2 regions of the Shinella sp. JR1-6 genome follow, and region 2 is predicted to be linked to the other one. Evidence: riboswitches for the same ligand, from Rfam matches in the RefSeq annotation. Region 2 holds a riboswitch; the other holds the start of a gene.
What was found. A riboswitch is a leader RNA that binds a small molecule or an ion and turns the genes downstream of it on or off. The one in region 2 is predicted to bind glycine.

Region 1: linked by a shared signal. The riboswitch ahead of EXZ48_RS22335 (D-amino acid dehydrogenase) and the one ahead of gcvT (glycine cleavage system aminomethyltransferase GcvT) in region 2 are both predicted to bind glycine.

What each region holds. Positions count from the first base shown of each region.
Region 1 is NZ_SHMI01000014.1:124,169-131,132, forward strand. Features, by position in the region: gene EXZ48_RS22320 (MFS transporter) at 1-254, shown strand, start outside; gene EXZ48_RS22325 (amidohydrolase family protein) at 286-1,473, opposite strand; gene EXZ48_RS22330 (heme-binding protein) at 1,585-2,016, opposite strand; gene EXZ48_RS22335 (D-amino acid dehydrogenase) at 2,104-3,345, opposite strand; glycine riboswitch at 3,494-3,584, opposite strand; gene EXZ48_RS22340 (MFS transporter) at 3,621-5,051, opposite strand; gene EXZ48_RS22345 (aliphatic sulfonate ABC transporter substrate-binding protein) at 5,206-6,240, opposite strand; gene EXZ48_RS22350 (ABC transporter permease) at 6,293-6,964, opposite strand, start outside.
Region 2 is NZ_SHMI01000005.1:262,347-269,310, reverse strand. Features, by position in the region: gene EXZ48_RS11245 (response regulator) at 1-385, shown strand, start outside; gene gcvP (aminomethyl-transferring glycine dehydrogenase) at 472-3,342, opposite strand; gene gcvH (glycine cleavage system protein GcvH) at 3,342-3,704, opposite strand; gene gcvT (glycine cleavage system aminomethyltransferase GcvT) at 3,739-4,878, opposite strand; glycine riboswitch at 5,037-5,138, opposite strand; gene EXZ48_RS11225 (hypothetical protein) at 5,292-5,579, opposite strand; gene EXZ48_RS11220 (Lrp/AsnC ligand binding domain-containing protein) at 5,791-6,027, shown strand; gene EXZ48_RS11215 (RluA family pseudouridine synthase) at 6,085-6,964, shown strand, end outside.

The DNA of each region.
Region 1 (6,964 bases), on a different contig from region 2:
TCGGAAGCCTGATGTCCGCCCTCTACTCGAAGGCGATGGTGGTGCCGCAGGGCATAGCGCTTGCCGACGAGGCCCGCGACAGCCTCGACGAGGCGCTGGTTCTTGCCGACGGCCTCAAACCGGACCAGGCACAACAGGTCATCACCCTTGCCCAGTCCGCCTTCGACTATGCCTTTGTCGGCGTTGTCGGCGTCGCCGTGGCGATGCTGATTGCAGTCGCTTTCACGCTCTACTCGAAACTGAGCCCGCGCTGATCATCGCACGAGTGCCGCGCTACGCGCGGCCTCACTCCACCCAGGCACCGTTGCGCGCGACGATACGGCCGCGCTTGACCACCAGGCTGCGCTTCGGCCGGTCGACGAGGATCTGCGCCCGGTTTTCGCCCTCGATCAGCACAAGGCTGCCCTCGCGACCGACATCGAGGCCGTAGCCTTCAAGATCGAGCAGGGCGGCGCCGCGCGCCGTGCCCATGTCGAGCGCAGCGACCAGCTCGTCATCGGTGCGGCAATAGGAGCGGTAGGACAGCAGCCAGCAGCGCTCCAGCATGTCGCCGTTGCCGTGCGGGTTCCAGGTGTCACGCAGGGAATCCGAGGCGACGGCGCATCTGACGCCGCGTCGAGCCAGCTCGAACATCGGCGGAAAATCGATCTCGCCCGGAACGGCAGAGATGATGCCGATATCGTTTTCCGCAAGGACGTCGATCATCCTGTCCACCGCATCGGCCGCCCCGTCGCCAAGACAGAAGGCATGGCTGACAACGACGCGGCCCTGCATGCCGTTCGCCCTGGTACGCTCGGCGATCATCTTCAAGGTGGCCAGGCCGAGTTCGCTCGCCTCGTGCAGGTGGATGTCGATCTTCGCCCCCTTGCGGCTGGCGATGTCGAAGACCGTGTCGAGATGCCCTTTGGGATCACCGTCGATATCGGTCGGATCGATGCCGCCGATGATGGATGCCCCCTCGTCGAGCGCCGCTTCCATCAGATCCGCCGTGCCGGGATCGATCATCATGCCGAGCTGCGGAAACGCGACGAGTTCGAGACCCACGGCGTGGCGCGTCCTTTCATGGGCGCGCAGCACCGCATGCAGGTTGTCGAGCTTGTAGCCGCTGGAAATGTCGACATGGCTGCGGATATGGGTCGAGCCCATGGCAACGCACTGCCGCATGAGGTTGCCGGCGCGCTCCTCCGTGCTCCAGGGCAGGTTCTGGCGGATCTCGACCTCGTTGTCGATCATCGCACGCAGCGAGGGCGGCACATTGATGCTGTGCCACGGCAGGCCCCAGAGGATCTTGTCGAGATGCACGTGCGGCTCGACGAAGGGAGCGATGGCGACGGCATTGCCGCCATCATGCGCGGGAACGCCCGGCTCGCGCGGCAGGTTCGCGCCGATGGCGACGATCCTGCCGCCCTTGATCAGGATGTCGGCAGTCTCACCGCCATCGGGCCGGACATTGGTTACAAGCAGGTCGGTCATTTCGGAGAACCCTGAAATCAGCACGGATGCGGGTGGAGAACGTCATTCTTTTCCCGCTTTGCCAATCTCCGCTCTCCACCGTCCACTTGGCAACCGTTGAGGATGCAAGCCTCAATCGACCTGGGCGACGAGGCCCGCGGACTTGATACCGGCAACCGCGCAGATCTCGTCATTGTCGGAGGTATCTCCGGTGATACCGACCGCACCAAGCAGCGCCCCGACGGCATCGCGGATCAGCACGCCGCCGGGAACGGCGACGATCTTGCCACCCGAGACGGCGGTCAGGCCTTCAATGAAGTGCGGGCGCTCCTTCGCGTTCTTGTCCAGCCAGCGTGAGCCCATGCCCACGGCGAGCGAACCATAGGCTTTGCCGAAAGCGATCTCATAGCGCAGCATGGAGGCACCGTCCTGCTTCTGGAAGGCCTTCAGGTGCCCTCCGGCATCGAGCACCGCCACGGTGAGCGGCTTGAGGCCGGCCTGAGCGCCCGCCTCCAGGGCGGCGGCGATGATGCTGTTGGCGACGGCAAGGGTAAGTTCAGCCATGTCTGTCCTCGTAGGGTCCTGTTTTCCGAAAGGTCCCGGCGAAGGATCGCCGGAACCCGAACTGTCGAAAGCTTCGCCGCCCTTCTATCAGGCGGCGATGGCGCGGTCTGCTGCCATTTCGCCGGCAATCGTATCCGTCACCATCTGCGCAGTCGCTGCCGAAAGTGTCCAGCCGAGATGGCCATGGCCGGTGTTGTAGAACACACCCGGCTGACGCCCCTTACCGACCCGCGGCATCATGTTGGGCATCATCGGGCGGAGGCCCGCCCAGGGCACGACACGATTGGTATCGGCCTCGGGAAACAGCATGCGCGTCCAGTCGACGAGCGGCTTGACGCGATCGTGGCGGATGTCGCGGTTCATGCCGTTGAATTCGGCCGTGCCGGCAACGCGGAAACGGTCGGGGCCAAGACGGCTGGTCACGATCTTCGCCCGGTCGTCGAGCAGGCTCACCCAGGGGGCTGCCGCCTGGCTGCGCTCGTCATCGAGATGCACGGTGATCGAGTAGCCCTTGACGGGATAGATATTGACCCGGTCGCCGAGCATGGCGGCAATCTGGCGGCTGGCCGTGCCGGCGCAGACCACGACGCCATCCGTCTCGACCTGGCGCTCCGCGCCCTCACCCGTCGCATAGCTGATGCGGAATGCACCGTTTCTGCCGATCGCCGTAACGCGGGCATCGAAAAGGAACCGGGCGCCCCGGCGCTGGCAGGCCTTCGCAAGGCCCGAGGTGAACTTGTGGATGTCGCCGGTCGAATCCGACGGCGTGTAGAAGCCGCCGTGGAAGGCCCCGTGCAGGGTCGGCTCGATCGACTTGACCTCTTCGGCCGTCACCGCCCGGCGGTCGAGTCCGCCCTCGGTCAGCATGGCGTTGACCTTCGCGGCGTGGTCGAAGCTCGCCTTGTCCCAGTAGATGTGCAGGATACCGCGGCGCACATGGTCGAAATCGATGTTTTCGCGCTCGGCGATGGAGAAGAGGTGCTGCCGGGCGGCGATCGCCAGACGGGTCGTTTCCACCGTGTTGTCGCGATAGCGCATGATGTTCGAGACGAACTCGGCAAGCCAGGAATATTTGTGCCAGGTCGGCCGCGGGTTCATCAGCAGCGGCGCGTCGTTCCGCATCATCCATTTGACACCCTTGAACAGGGTGGACCAATGGTTCCAGACCTCGGCATTGCTGGCGGAAAGTTGACCGCCATTGGCAAAGGAGGTTTCCATGGCAGCGTAGCGCTGGCTTTCGAGCACGGTAACGTCGAAGCCACGTTCCAGAAGAGCATAGGCAGTGGTGACGCCGGTAATACCGGCGCCGATAACGGCGATATGGGGCATATAGGTCTCTCGCTCCGTATGACATCAGGGTACGGGCCGGAGCCCGCGTTTTCCCCAATCTGTCACGGTACCTGAGAGTTTACCCGCACGGCACGACCGCGGCGGCTTTCCCCTTCGGTGGACGCTCACAGCGTCTCTCTCCAGATCGTTCAACTGCACGGTCACTTGTGCCTGAGAGTTTCCTGGGGGGTTGCTCCGTCGGCGCCGGCCTTGCAGCCGGTCTCTCCCATGCAGTCTTGTCGAACGCGCGCAGGCTACCGCAATCTTGAGGAGAATCAAGAGGGGCGATGACGATGTCCCGAAACTTCCGCCCCGGCACCGGCAGGCAGCGCGAGGAAACGCAGGGCCGAGACGAGCCCGATGGCGGCGATGCACAGGAAGGCGGCACGGATATCCACCAGCATGCCACCGCCAGCGGCCTCGGGGAAAAGGGCGGCCGAAAGGCGGATGACGGCGGCGGCAACGGCGACGCCGAGAAGCTGCGCGAGCTGCTGCAGCATGGCGGAGATGGTGGTCGCCGCGCTGCGCTGGGCGGGTGTGACATCGGCAAAGGCGATCGTCGTCAGCGCGGTGAACTGCATTGAGCGGGACAGTCCGCAGGTGATCAGCAGCCCGAAGAGCAGCAGCCTCGGCGTGTTACCGTCGACGAAGGCGAAGGCGCCGATCGTCAGCGCAGCGACAAGGCCGTTGACGATGAGCAGCGTGCGGAAGCCGAAAAGGCGCAGCGCCGGCGTCGTCACGCTCTTCATCAGGAGGTTGCCAAGGAAATAGACGAGCACGAGCGAGCCGGTCTCGACGGCGTCCATACCGAGGCCGACCTGGAACAGGAGCGGCAGCAGGAAGGGCGTGGCATTGACCGCAAGCCGTCCGGCAGTACCGGCCGAGAGCGTCGCGAAGGCAAAAGTCGGAACCTTGAGCACGGCAATGTCGAGCAGCGCATGCGGCGCGCACCGGAGATGGCGGATGGCAGCCCAGCCGGCGGCAAGGCCGAGGGCGAGAACGGCAAGCGTGCCGGCACCGCCCGTCGGCGCGCTGGAGAGCTCCAGGCCGGCAAGCGTGAGGGCGAGCGCGCTTCCCGTCAGCAGGAAGCCTTTGAGATCGAAGGGGCGCGCGCCCTCGGCCGGCGCTTGCGGCACGAAGAACAGCACCAGCACCACGCCGAGCAGGCCGAGCGGCAGGTTGATGAAGAAATTCCACTCCCAACCGGCATGGGTTGTAACCCAGGCGCCGATCAGCGGCCCGACCACCGGCGCGATCAGCGCCGGCCAGGTGATGGTGGCGATCGCTCGCACCAACTCCGCCTTCGGCGCGCCGCGCAGCACGAGCTGGCGCCCGACGGGCGTCATCAGTGCGGCGGATGCGCCCTGGAGGAGCCGCGCCGCGGTGAACTCGCCAAGCGAACCGGAAAAGCCGCAGGCGACGGAAGAAAGCGTGAAAAGTGCGATCGCCGTCACGAAAACTTCGCGGGCGCCGAACCGGTCGGCAAGCCAGCCGGCCGGCGGAATGAACACGGCCATGGCAAGCAGATAGGCCGTGAAGCCGATGTTGAGCGCCACGACATCTGTCGAGAAGGCCTTCGCCATCGCCGGCAGCGACGTCGCGATGATCGTGCTGTCGAGCATCTGCATGAAGAACGCCACGGCGACGACGGCCGGGACGATGCGGGTGCGGTGGAGCGGTATGGGCTGTGAGGGAATGGAAGACATCGCAATCACAAAAAAGGCGACGGCGTTCAAAACGCCGCCGTCCGATCCTATAGAGCAATTCCAGCGAGAGCGCGAAGCGGATTTGCCGGACGTGCAAGGAGACAAACGAAGAGAGCGTTTCCGCAATCCGGAGACAAGCGGAAGCGCCCGGAGATCAGTTGCTGGCATCCAGCTTTTTGACGGCAGCATCGTAGAAGGAGCGGTCGATCCAGGTGTCATAGTTGACCTTGCCCTTCAAAAGCTCGGCATCGGCCATGAACACCTCCTCACCCTGAAGCGCACGCACGGCCTCCTCGGTCACCTGCGGATCCTGGAAGAACTTACCGTCCGGATAGGTCGCGCGCACGGCCTTGTCGCTGTTGCCGGTCTCCTTGACGAAGATCGCGATCGTCTCTTCCGGATTGGCGTCGGCCCAGCGCGCCACCGCGATATCGACGGCCAAAAGGCGCGTCACGATGTCGGGGTACTTGCGGGCGAAATCGCCGTTGACGCTGAGGAGATGCGGCACGGCCCATTCCGGGCTGCCGGAAACGCCGGCATCGAAGATCACCCGGGCTTCGCCTTCCTCGACCAGCTTCTGCACGGGACCGGTGCTCTCCACGAGGGCATCGACGTCACCACGCGACAGGGCCGGACCGGAGCTCTCGATGCCGAGATTGAGGCTCTCGACGTCGCCCAGCGAAAGGCCCACCGTCTTCAGCGCCTTGGCGAAAGTCGAATGGCGCACCGTGCCGGCGAGATAGGCGACCTTCTTGCCCTTGAGGTCCTCGATTTTCTGGATCGGCGAATCCGGCTTCACGACAATTTGCGTCTCGTTGGAGCGGTTCCAGCTCGACAGGCCGATCAGCTTCACGTCGGCGCCGGTGGCCGCAAGGCGCAGCGAGGGGTTGTTGCCGATATAGGTGAAGTCGATTGCGCCGGAGCCGAGGGCGACGGTCGCCGCCGAGCCACCGTCGAAGGTGGTCAGCTCAACCTTGATGCCGTCCTTGGCGAACTCGTCCTCCAAGAGCTTCTTGTTGCGGTAGAGGATGAACTTCAGGTGGCCAGGCGCCGTGGAGCCGATGCGGATGACGTCGGGCTTCGCCTCGTCGGCGGAGGCCGTCGCAAGACCAGCACCGGGCAGGATCGACAGCGCGAGCGCGATTTTCAGGAGTGTCCGGCGCAGCGGAAGGAGCGGAAACGATGTCATGGGCGGGTCCTTTCGAGATAGGTCATTGATTGAGAAAGCGATGCGATCGGGATCAGTTCGGGCCGCTTTCGCCGCTGCCGCGCCAGTGCGTCGCGCGCCGTTCACCAGCAACGAGCAGGTAGTTGAGCAGGAGGCCGATGATCGTCAGCGTCAGGATGCCCGCATACATGCGATCGGTTTCCAGCATCAGCGACGAATTCTGGATGAGGTAACCAATGCCGGACTGGGCGGCGAGCATCTCGGCCGCGATCACCGAGAAGAGCGAGGTCTTCACGCCGAGCCGGGCACCGGCGACGATCGAGGGAATGGCGGAAGGGAAGATCACCTTCTTGAAGAGGTCCCAGTCCGAGGTGCCCATGGAGCGCGCCGCCTTGACGAGCAGCGGATCGACGGACTTCACGCCGACGATCGTGTTGATCAGAAGAAAGAACACCGCAGCATAGAAGGTGATGGCGATCTTCGAGGCTTCGCCGATGCCGAGAACGAGGATGAAGACCGGCAGCAGCGCGAATTGCGAGGTGTTGCGCAGCGTCTGGACGAGAAAGTCGGAGGCTTTCTCGAACAGCGAATAGCGCCCCATCAGGAAGCCGAGCGGCACGGCGGTGACGACGGCCAGCGCAAAACCGATCGCCGCCCGTTGCAGGCTGATGCCGATGTGGTCGGCAAGCTGGCCGGAGACGATCATCTCCCAGAGCACCGCAAGCACCTGGCTCAGCGGCGGGAA
Region 2 (6,964 bases):
GATCGTCGTGGACGACGACCCGGTGGACGTGCGGTTCGTCATGCGTGCCTTCAGCGATACCGGCAGTGCGCTCGAAATCACCCATGTCGCCGATGCGGAACTGGCGAGCGACCGGCTCGACCGCGAGGCCTTCGATTATATCCTTCTCGACATCAACATGCCCGGCACCAGCGGCATGGAGCTGCTCAAGCGGCTGCGCGGACGCGCCCGCACGGCGGTGACGCCCGTCATCATGCTGTCCTCGTCGTCCAGCGCCACCGACGTCAACCGCGCCTATGAAAACGGTGCCAATGCCTATGCGGTCAAGCCTTCCACGCTGAGCGGCTACCGTGATTTTGCAGAAGGCTTTACCCGCTTCTGGGTGGACGTTGCAGTCTCCCCGTAAGGGCTCGCCCCACCGCCAATCTTTCCCTGCCCGCAACGAAAAGCCCCGGCCGATAGGATCGGCCGGGGCTCAAAGTCTTGCGATGCTTACTCGGCGGCTTCCGCGTAGTCCTCGAGCGGCGGGCAGGAGCAGACGAGGTTGCGGTCGCCATAGACGTTGTCGACGCGGTTGACCGGCGACCAGTACTTGTCGACCCGGAAGGCGCCCGGCGGGTAGCAGGCCTGTTCGCGCGAATAGGGGCGGTCCCATTCGCCGACGAGGTCTTCCACCGTGTGCGGGGCGTTCTTCAGCGGGTTGTTGACCTTGTCCATCGTGCCGTTCTCGATGGCGCGGGCTTCCTCGCGGATCGCCAGCATCGCCTCGCAGAACCGGTCGATCTCGGCCTTGGTCTCCGATTCGGTCGGCTCGATCATCAGCGTGCCGGCCACCGGCCAGCTCATGGTCGGGGCGTGGAAGCCGCAGTCGATCAGCCGCTTGGCGACGTCGTCGACGGTGACGCCGGCGCTTTCGGCAAGCGGGCGCGTGTCGATGATGCACTCGTGCGCCACGCGGCCCCTGGAGGACGTGTAGAGCACGTCATAGGCGCCCTTGAGACGGGCGGCGATGTAGTTGGCGTTGAGGATCGCCACCTTCGTCGCCTGCGTCAGGCCAGCACCACCCATCATCAGGCAGTAGCTCCACGAGATCGGCAGGATCGAGGCCGAGCCGAAGGGCGCTGCCGAGACCGCACCGGTGCCGCCGAGACCCGGAATATCGGGATGACCCGGCAGGTACGGCGCAAGGTGCGCCTTGACGCCGATCGGGCCCATGCCGGGGCCGCCGCCGCCATGCGGGATGCAGAAGGTCTTGTGCAGGTTGAGGTGGCTGACGTCGCCGCCGATATCACCGGGGCGGGCAAGGCCCACCATGGCGTTCATGTTGGCGCCGTCGATATAGACTTGGCCGCCGTGCTTGTGGACGATCTCGCAGATCTCGCGCACGTTCTCCTCAAAGACGCCGTGCGTGGAGGGGTACGTGATCATGCAGCACGAGAGATTTTCCGCGTACTGCTCTGCTTTCGCACGGAAATCGTCCATGTCGATGTCGCCGTTGTCAGACACCTTCACGACGACGACCTTCATGCCGACCATCTGGGCGGAGGCCGGATTGGTGCCGTGCGCGGAGGTCGGGATGAGGCAGACGTCGCGGTGCGTGTTGCCGTTGGCGAGGTGGTAGGCGCGGATGGTCAGCAGGCCGGCATATTCGCCCTGCGCGCCGGAATTCGGCTGCATGGAAACGGCGTCGTAGCCGGTGATGTCGCAGAGTTTCTGCGACAGGTCCTCGATGAGGTAGCGATAACCCTGCGCCTGGTCGGCCGGAACGAAGGGATGGATTTCTGCAAATTCCGGCCAAGTGATCGGCAGCATTTCCGCTGTCGCATTGAGTTTCATCGTGCAGGAACCGAGCGGAATCATCGCGCGGTCGAGCGCGAGGTCGCGGTCGGAGAGGCGGCGGATGTAGCGCACCATCTCGCTTTCCGCGCGGTTCATGTGGAAGATCGGATGCGTCAGGTATTCGCTGGTACGCAGCAGGTCTTCCGGCAGACGGTAGTCCGGCTCGAACTCCGCCACCTCGAAATCGCCGCCGAAGGCGCGCCAGACGGCTTCCAGCGTGACGGGGCGCGAGCGCTCGTCGAGACTGATGCCGATGCGGTCGTCACCGATCTTGCGAAGGTTGACCTCTTCCGCGACAGCGGTCTTCAGGATGATGCCCTGCAACTTGCCGACATGCACGGTGATCGTGTCAAAGAAGACCTCGGGCTCGACCGTGTAACCCAGCTTCTCGAGGCCCTTGGCGAGGCGCACGGTCTTCTGGTGCACGCTCTGCGCGATCGCCTTCAGGCCCTGCGGGCCGTGGAAGACCGCATACATGGAGGCCATGACGGCGAGCAGCACCTGCGCGGTGCAGATGTTCGACGTCGCCTTCTCGCGGCGGATGTGCTGTTCGCGGGTCTGCAGCGACAGGCGGTAGGCGCGGTTGCCGCGCGCGTCGATGGAAACGCCGACGAGGCGACCGGGCATGGAGCGCTTGTAGGCGTCCTTGACCGCCATATAGGCCGCATGCGGCCCGCCGTAACCGACCGGCACGCCGAAACGCTGGGTGCAGCCGATGGCGATATCCGCGTCCATGTCGCCGGGCGATTTCAGGAGGGCGAGGGCCAGCGGATCGGCCGCGACGACGGCGATGGCGCCGGTCTGGTGCAGACGCGAGATGAGGCCCGAGAAGTCACGCACATGACCGTAGGTACCGGGATACTGGAAGATCGCGCCGAACACGTCGACGGGGTCGAGATCGGTGAAGGGGTCGCCGACGATGACGCTCCAGCCAAGTGGCTCGGAACGGGTCTTCAGGAGCGCGATGGTCTGCGGGTGGCAGTTCTCGTCGACAAAGAAGGCCTTTGCCTTCGACTTCGAGACGCGCTCGGCCATGGCCATGGCTTCGGCGGCGGCCGTCGCTTCATCGAGCAGCGAGGCGTTGGCGACATCGAGGCCGGTCAGGTCGCAGACCATGGTCTGATAGTTGAGCAGCGCTTCAAGACGGCCCTGGCTGATTTCCGGCTGGTAGGGCGTATAGGCCGTGTACCAGGCGGGGTTCTCCAGGATGTTGCGCTGGACGACCGGCGGGGTGATCGTGCCGTAGTAGCCCTGGCCGATCAGCGAGACGAGCTTCTTGTTGCGGTTTGCGGTCTCGCGCAGCTTGTCGAGCGCTTCGCGCTCGGTCATCGCCGCGCCCCATTCGAGCGGCTTTTCCTGCCGGATCGATTTCGGCACGGTGTCGTCGATCAGCGCGTCGAGGCTGTCATAACCGATCACCTTCAGCATCGCCTCCATCTCCTTCGGCGAGGGGCCGATATGGCGACGGTTGGCGAAATCGTAGGGCTGGTAATCGGTAAAGGCGAAATCCTTGGGGAGAGACATCAGCCGACAAGCTCCTTGTAGGCGGCTTCGTCGAGCAGCGCGTCCGCATCGGACGGGTTGGCGAGCTTCAGCTTGAAGAACCAGCCGGCGCCCTGCGGGTCGCTGTTGACGAGAGAGGGATCGGCGGTGATCGCTTCGTTGACCTCGACGATCTCGCCGTCAAGCGGACAATAGACGTCGGAGGCGGCCTTGACGCTTTCGACGGTCGCGGCATCGCCACCTTTTTCGAAGGTCGCGCCGACCTCGGGCAGTTCCACGAAGACGAGATCGCCGAGCTGTTCGGCTGCGTGCTGCGTGATGCCGACGGTCGCGACGCCGCCCTCGATCTTCAGCCACTCGTGTTCTTCGGTGAATTTCAGCATGTTCGTTCCTCTCCTGGGAAAATCTGTTCGCTGGTCAGCGTTTGAAGGTGTTCTTGACGAAGGGCATCGCCGCGACGGTGACGGGTAGGAATTTTCCGCGCACGCCGGCATAGAGCTGGGTGCCGGGCGCGATCGCGGACTTGGTGACGTAACCCATGGCCACCGGGCCGTCGGCATTCGGGCCGAAGCCGCCAGACGTGACGGTGCCGACGACATCCTCGCCCTCGGCGTCGGTGGCAAGCACCGCACCGCCGCGCACCGGCGCCCGGCCTTCCGCCCTCAGACCGACACGACGGCGCGAGGCACCGTTCTCAAGCTGGTCGAGGATAACAGCGGCGCCCGGAAAACCGCCGGCGCGCTCGCCACCCGTGCGGCGCACCTTCTGGATCGCCCATTCGAGACCGGCTTCCACCGGCGTCGTCGTCGTGTCGATGTCGTTGCCGTAGAGGCAGAGGCCGGCTTCAAGACGCAGCGAATCGCGCGCGCCAAGGCCGATCGGCAACACGTCCGGATGGTCGAGCAGGCGGCGACAGACCGCTTCGGCGAGGCTGGCGGGGATGGAAATCTCGAAACCGTCCTCACCCGTATAGCCCGAGCGCGAGACGATGCAGTCGGCATCGTGCAGGTCGCAGGCGCGCACGTCCATGAAGCGCATCGAGGAGACGTCCGCCCAGAGTTCGGCAAGCACGGCCTCGGCATGCGGGCCCTGCAGGGCGATGAGGGCGCGGTCGTCATGCAATGTCAGTTCGCAGACATCGCCGATCTTCGCCTGCATATGGGCGAAATCCGCGTCCTTGCAGGCAGCATTGACGACGACGTAGAAATGGTCGCCGCGGTTGGCGATCATCAGGTCGTCCTGGATGCCGCCTTCGTCATTGGTGAAAAGGGCATAGCGCTGGCGGCCTTCGCCGAGGCCGAGCACGTCGACCGGCACCAGCGTCTCCAGCGCGCGAGCGGCGTCGGCATTGTCGCCGGAGCGGGCGCGCACAGTCACCTGGCCCATGTGGGACACGTCGAAGAGGCCGGCGGCCCTGCGGGTGTGCAGATGCTCCTTCATCACGCCGGCAGCGTATTGCACCGGCATCTCATAGCCGGCGAACGGCACCATGCGTCCGCCGAGCGAAACGTTCAGCGCATGAAGCGGGGTTTTCTTGAGTTCAGACGTTTCGTCCAAAAGGCGCCCTCCAGTCTTGTGGCGCCCACGATCTAACGGGCACCGGCTCACAATCCCGGCGCTCTCGCGCCGCTCTCCTGAGCCCCCTCTGTCCCTTCGCCTGAGATTGTTATCCCTTCGGCGAGCGCTCGAAAAACGCTTCTCTCCAGAGTTACGACGGCACCTTGCTGGTCCTTTTGCCTGAGAGTTTCCGGGGCGGTTGCTCCTTCGGCACCGGCCATGCCCGTGGTCGGACGGCCAGCTTCTCCCAGCGAGGTTGCCTCCAGATAACGGCGTTGCCTGCGCTTTGGCAAGAGCGTTGCGTCGCTCCCAAGCGAATTTTTGTCGTAGCGGGAAAGGGCCGGGAGAGGGCTGCAAAGAAAAGGCCCCCGAGGGGGCCAGAGGTCGGAGGACGGCTGTTTCTGTGGGGAGGATCAGGCGGGTTCCGGGAGGGTGGGCAGCTCGTTCTCGTCATAGAGGCGTTGCGCCTCGGCGACCGTTACCTGCGGCGTGCCTCCGGGCGCCGTGATCAGCGCGAGCGCGAGGGCCGGCGGCTGGATGACATTGAGCGCGGCGATCGCGCGGGCGTCACCCCGAACCTTGGCGTCCTGGCTCCAGGCGTGGATGCGTTCCTCGAAAAGCGTGTTCGCGCGCGTCTGCAGCCGCATCCCTTGTGATGCATAAGCGGCCGTTGCCGGCGAAACTGTCACGATCTGTGTCATGGCGTTCTACGGTGTTGGTTACGTTCTCGCAATTTAACAGTTGCGCCTTTCCGAGACATGAACCGCAAGGGTTGCATTTTCATCGAATTTTAACGGTCCGTGCGAATTTCGGCCGGCCTTGCCTTTGCCGGCGGAATTCCGTCATAAGAAGCACTGTAGGCCGCCGGAATCGGGCGGCAACAAGCATGCCGCCGATGGCGCGGGAGGACCGATGAAGCCGATTTTCGTGCAATTGCAATGCGCTCCGGGCAAAACCTACGAAGTTGCCGATGCGCTTTACGCTACGGAACTCATTTCGGAGCTCTACTCGACGAGTGGCGACTACGATCTGCTCCTGAAAATCTATGTCGACAGCGAGGAGGATATCGGCAAGTTCATCAACGATCACGTCGCCTCCATTCCGGGCATCGTGCGCTCGCTGACGACGCTGACCTTCCGCGCATTCTAGACGGTTCCCCTCAGCCGGTTCTTGCGCTAAAGCACGGCGCAACGAAAGAAGGCTGACATGGCAGGCATCGAACACAAGCAGGTGGAGAACGACGAGGCGGGCATGCGGCTCGACCGGTGGTTCAAGATCCACTATCCGGGCCTCGGCTTCGGCCCGCTCCAGAAATTGCTGCGCTCCGGCCAGGTGCGCATCGATGGCGGCCGCGTCAAGAGCGATACCCGCGTACAGCCGGGACAGATGATCCGCATCCCCCCGATGGAGGTCGATGCCAAGGCTGCGAAGGGCGGACCCATAGCCGGTCGCGATCTAAAGCATTCCTCCGATCACGAACTGCTCTCTCGCATGTTGCTGCATGAGGACGACAAGGTCATCGTGCTCAACAAGCCGGCCGGCATCGCCGTGCAGGGTGGTTCCGGCGTCAATCGCCATATCGACCAGATGCTCGAGGCCTGGACCAACCAGAAGGGCGAAAAGCCGCGCCTCGTGCACCGGCTCGACCGCGACACGTCGGGCGTGCTCGTGATAGCCCGCACGCGCGGCGCGGCGCAGAAGCTGACGGCCGCCTTCCGCGAGCGCGATACCAAGAAGACCTACTGGTCGCTGGTGATGGGCGTGCCGAAGAAGCATGAGGACAAGATCTCGACCTGGCTCGTCAAGGAGCAAACGCCGGATGGCGACCGCATGCGCATCGCCAAGCACGGCGAGGACGGCGCCGATCATGCTGTGTCCTTCTACCGGGTCATCGAGCAGGCCGCCCAGAATTTTGCCTGGCTTGAAATGGAGCCCTATACCGGCCGTACGCACCAGCTGCGCGTCCACGCTGCCCATATCGGCCACCCGATCCTCGGCGATCCCAAATATTTCGAGGCCGACGTCAACTGGAATTTCCCCGGCGGCGTACAGAACCGCCTGCACCTCCATGCCCGCCGCATCGACA